DNA from 2 places in the Mobilicoccus sp. genome. Region 2 is predicted to be linked to the other one. Evidence: predicted binding sites of a transcription regulator. Region 2 holds the regulator's gene; the other holds the start of a gene.
The links. Region 2 encodes LexA, which represses DNA repair genes until DNA is damaged. Its sites were predicted from a motif close to TCGAACANNTGTTCGA; they were not measured.
Positions count from the first base shown of each region.

Region 1: a site for LexA is predicted at 939-954, ahead of RT054_RS04220 (DUF6504 family protein). Genes of this name have one in related genera too.

Region 1 covers NZ_DAMBGD010000003.1:240,152-242,545, reverse strand. The annotation lists gene RT054_RS04225 (polyprenyl synthetase family protein) at 1-687, opposite strand, end outside; gene RT054_RS04220 (DUF6504 family protein) at 1,121-1,435, shown strand; gene RT054_RS04215 (SAV_6107 family HEPN domain-containing protein) at 1,635-2,054, shown strand; gene RT054_RS04210 (DNA polymerase III subunit alpha) at 2,060-2,394, shown strand, end outside.
Region 2 covers NZ_DAMBGD010000004.1:162,301-164,694, forward strand. The annotation lists gene RT054_RS05185 (LysM peptidoglycan-binding domain-containing protein) at 1-227, opposite strand, end outside; gene lexA (transcriptional repressor LexA) at 668-1,393, shown strand; gene RT054_RS05195 (LysR substrate-binding domain-containing protein) at 1,596-2,394, shown strand, end outside.

The DNA.
Region 1 (2,394 bases), on a different contig from region 2:
CGCCCGCGCTCCGATGAGGAGAGGGTGGGCCACGCTGTACTGCGCGCTCTTGTAGCGCACGACGGTGCGGCTGCGCGCGATGCGGTCCGCCTCGTGCAGGTCGTCCCATCCGGCCGTCGCGACGTGCATGTCGAGGAACTGCCCGGCCATGAGGTGCGTGCGCATCTCGTCGAAGACGGTGCGGGCGCGGGCGAGTTCGTCGGCGGGGAGGGCGGCGCGGGCGACCATCTCGTCGCACCACACGAGGCAGAGGTTGCCGGCGAGGATCGCGCCGGCGAGGCCGTAGCGCCCGGGCTCGCCCGACCAGTCGTGGGCCGTGTGGATCTCGCCGAAGCGCACATGCGCCGTGGGGCGCCCGCGGCGGGTGCGGGAGTCGTCCATGACGTCGTCGTGGATGAGCGCGGCCGCCTGGAACATCTCCATCGCCGCGGCCACCGTGACGATGCCCTCGGTGTGCACACCCCCCGTCGCGCGATAGCCCCAGTCACAGAACGCCGCCCGGAGGCGCTTGCCGGCACCGAGGAGGTCGGCGATCGCGTCGACGAGGGGGACGACGTCGTGGCCGAGCGGGGCGAGGCTGTCTCGCTGGTGGGCGATCTCGCTCGTGAGTACGGACTCCACCCGGCCGCGCAGCGTGGGGAGGTCGTAGTCGTGCGTGGCCACGGCGGGTGTCCCGGGGACGGACATCGTGTCTCCTCGTCTCCTCGTCTGCTCGTCTCGCCTGAGCCGGGCGGGGAGGGCCTGCGTCGGCCGGCCCGTTCGGTCGAGCCTACGGCACGGGGGACGTCACGCCCGCGTCGGGGCGGACCGCCGGACGGCCCCCTGTCGGACGCACGTCCACCCGTCGTTCATGTGTACACCGAGGGTCCGCATCGGCCCTGAGCTGCGCATTCGTCATCGTTGACAGGTTGTCGGTGGTGGGGTGTACTCTCGATGCATCGAACAGAAGTTCGATTCGAAAATGGGCTCGAACAGGGCTGGCGCCGGGTCTCGAACCAGATCCGACACCGGTTCCGACGCCGGGTCCCAAGCCAGGTCTCGTGGTCTTCGTCCGTGCCCGAAACGCCGTCGGCGGTCGGTCGCGGGCGCCCCGCGAAGAGGCCTCGACAGGGGAGGTGCGATGCGCAGGTACGACGAACCGGTCCAGGTGCAGATCGCGCGGGTCGACGGATGCCCCGAGTCCGAGGTGCCGCCCCGGCGGTTCATCTGGCAGGGCCGCGTCTACGACGTCGATGCCGTCCACGACCGGTGGGTGATGCGTCGGCCGTGGTGGCGGCGGGCCCTGGCGAACGACGGGGGCGTCTGGGCCCTCCAGCCGAACCACCTCGAGGAGTACGTGTGGCGGGTCACCGCCGTCGCCCGTGGCTCCACCGGCTCGGGCGTCTACGACCTCGCCCGGGGGCAGGACTGGCGTCTCCTCCGCGTCGGTGACTGACCACACCCCGTCCGCACGCTCCTGCACCCCACGACCACCCCTCTCCGACGCGACCGCCCCCTCGGGCCGGTCGACGTCCTCGACTCACGTCCCCCGTCACGTCCCGTTCGCGACGACTGCCGAACCCGTCCCGCATCCACGCGACCTCGTCCCCCCCGTCGGCGTCACCCCCCATCCCCTCCGAGGAGAGGCCACCGTCATGCCCGCAGCCACGACCTTCGACCTGCTCGACCGCGCGCGTTCGACGCTCGTCAGCGCACACCGCAGCGAGACGACGAACGACCGGTACGTCAACGCCCACCTCGCCGCCCTGCGATCGGCGGCGGCGGTCGTCTCCGCCCGCACGTCTCGGCCCGCGGGCCGTCGTCCCGCCCCGATGCGGGACACGTGGACGGTGCTCGCCTCCCTCGCGCCCGAACTCACCGAATGGGCCGACTACTTTGCCCTGTGCGGTGCTCGTCGGGGTGCGCTCGAGGCGGGTCAGGTCGCGAGCCCCCGCGAGGCCGACGACCTGCTGCGGGACTCGGAGACCTTCCACGGTCTCGTGCTCGGTGCTCTCGGGTTGCCCTTCGAGTCCGGCTCCGCCCACCTCGGTCTCGCCGTCGCCGGTCGGGGCTGAGCGCGATGCCCTTCGCTCATCTGCACGTCGCCTCGAGCAGCTCGATGCGCTACGGGGCCTCGTCCCCGGCCGCGCTCGTCGAGGCCGCGGCCGCGGACGGGCAGGGCATCCTCGGGCTCACCGATCGCGACGGTCTCTACGGCGCGGTCCGGTTCGTGCGCGCGGCGACCGCGGCCGGCATCGACCCCGTCCTCGGGGTCGACCTCGCCCTCGACGAGGGCGCGGCGCGGGCGTTGCTCCACCCCGGCGCCCCGCATCGCCTCGACGCGAACGGCAACGGGAACGGTGGGGGGGACGGCGGCGGGCTCGGGGCACTCGGGGTCGGGATGCCTGCGGGCGC
Region 2 (2,394 bases):
AAGACGAGCAGGGTGCGGACGAGCCTGCCCCGACGCGTGAGCCGCAACCCGGGGCGGGCGACGCGCTCGTCCTCGCGCACCACGCGGAGATGTCGGGGCGCCCGGGAAACGGACCCACCGACGACCTCCTCCCCGCCCAGGACGATCTCCCCGCCCATCGCCGGGATCGAGGCGACCGCCACCTGCTCGCGGCGGGCCGCTCGACATTCGTACGCCTGAATCGTCATCGAAGCCTCCTTGTCACGGACGTTCACGATCACCGACTCCGAGTCACCCGACGCGGGGCGCCGTGACCCTGGGAAGTGCGTTCGAACCGTCGCCACCGTCATCGCGACCACCGCGAGACAGTCCTGACGAAGAGCGACGCGCACGATGTCGACCCGTGCACGTGTCCTTCGAACTCAGTTACGATCATCGCGCACTCGCGACACGCTGTCCACACCTGTCGCACAGATGTTTGAAACATCTGTGCGAGCAACCGTAGGATGTCCATGCAGGGATTCGACCAGAGCCCTCCGACAACCCTTCGACCTGCGACGACGCATCACAGGCACGCGACGCGACAGCGCGGTGGACACCCCCACGGACGTGGGTCGGGCCACCGGTCCGTCCGTCGGTCCGGTCCATGCGTGCGGTCCGCCGGCCCGGGGGCGCGGCGGTCGGCAGGATGAGCACGCAGAGAGGACACGCCGTGGAGAAGGTCCGCACGATCCGCCATCGCGACACCCCGGGGCTCACGCCTCGCCAACGCAAGGTGCTCGACTTCATCCGCATCTCGGTGGACTCGCGCGGGTACCCGCCGAGCCTGCGGGAGATCGGGGAGGCCGTGGGGCTCACCAGCCCGAGCAGCGTCGCCCACCAGCTCTCGGCACTGGAGCGCAAGGGATACCTGCGCAAGGACCCGAACAGGCCCCGGGCCCTCGAGATCGTCGCTCCTCCGCCCGGCGCGGACGCGGCCGCCATCGCGCAGGCCATCGTCTCCGGCCAGGACGAGCTCATCGACCGCGACGCACGCCCGGAGCCGACGTACGTCCCGCTCCTCGGCCGCATCGCCGCCGGGGTCCCCATCCTGGCCGAGGAGATGGTCGAGGACGTCTTCCCCCTGCCCCGGGAGCTCGTCGGCGACGGCCGGCTCTTCCTCCTCAAGGTCGCGGGCGATTCGATGATCGACGCCGCGATCTGCGATGGGGACTGGGTCGTCGTGCGCTCCCAACCCACAGCCGAGAACGGTGACATCGTCGCGGCGATGATCGAGGGTGAGGCCACCGTCAAGACCTTCAAGCGACGCGACGGCCACGTCTGGCTGCTGCCGCACAACCCCAGCTATGACCCCATCGACGGGGACGAGGCCACGATCCTCGGCAAGGTCACGGCCGTCATGCGGAGCATCTGACGTCCTCGGGATCCCCCGGAGGCCCGCCTGTCGCGGGACGGCGGGCTCGACCACGCGGCCGCCGACCGGTCGTCGTCGCCACTGCTCGTGAGAAGGGCGGAGGCGCAGTGACCCGCCGTGGCCCGGTGCCCGGCGGCGCCCACTCAGCCCGGGTTGTCCGTGCTTTGGTGTCCCCGGCCGGACGCACCCGTAGGCTGGGGGCATGATCGACGCCGGCGGCCTGAGAGTCATGAAAGCCATCGCCGACGAGGGCAGTTTCACCGGCGCCGCCACCTCCCTGGGCTATTCCCAGCCGGCGGTCTCGCAGATGGTGCGGCGACTCGAACAGCGTCTGGGCACCGTCCTCGTCGAGCGCATCGGTCGCTCGATCCGGCTCACCGAGGCCGGCGAGGTGCTCGTGCGGCACGCCGGCCCGGTTCTCGCGGCCCTCGACGAGGCCGAGGACGAGGTCGCCGCCATCGCCGGTCTCCGGGCGGGGCGGGTGCGGCTCATGGCGTTCCCCTCCTCCTCGAGCACCCTGCTCCCCCACGCGTTGGCGCTCATGGCGGAGCGACACCCCGACGTCTCCGTCACGTTCACCGAGGCGGAGCCCCCGGAATCGCTCGCCGCGCTCAGGGCCGGAGACTGCGACCTCGCCGTGGCGTTCGCCTACGAGGGCACCGACGTGGCGCGCGGTGAGGACCTCGAGGGACTCACGACGCACGCACTTCTCGACGATGCCGTGCGGGTCGCCCTTCCCCCCACGCACCCGCTCGCCGAGGCCGACGTGGTCCCCCTCGCCGAGTTGGCCGGGGAGACGTGGATCGCGGGATGCCCGCGCTGCCGGGGTCATCTGCTCTCCCTCGGTCACGCGGCGGGCTTCGAGCCCGCCGTGCGCTACGAGACCGAGGACTACGTCGCCGTCCAGGGGTTCGTCGCCGCAGGCCTCGGCGTCGCGCTGATCCCGGATCTCATCCTCGCGGCGATCACCAACCCCGGGGTCGCGATCCGTCCGCTCGACC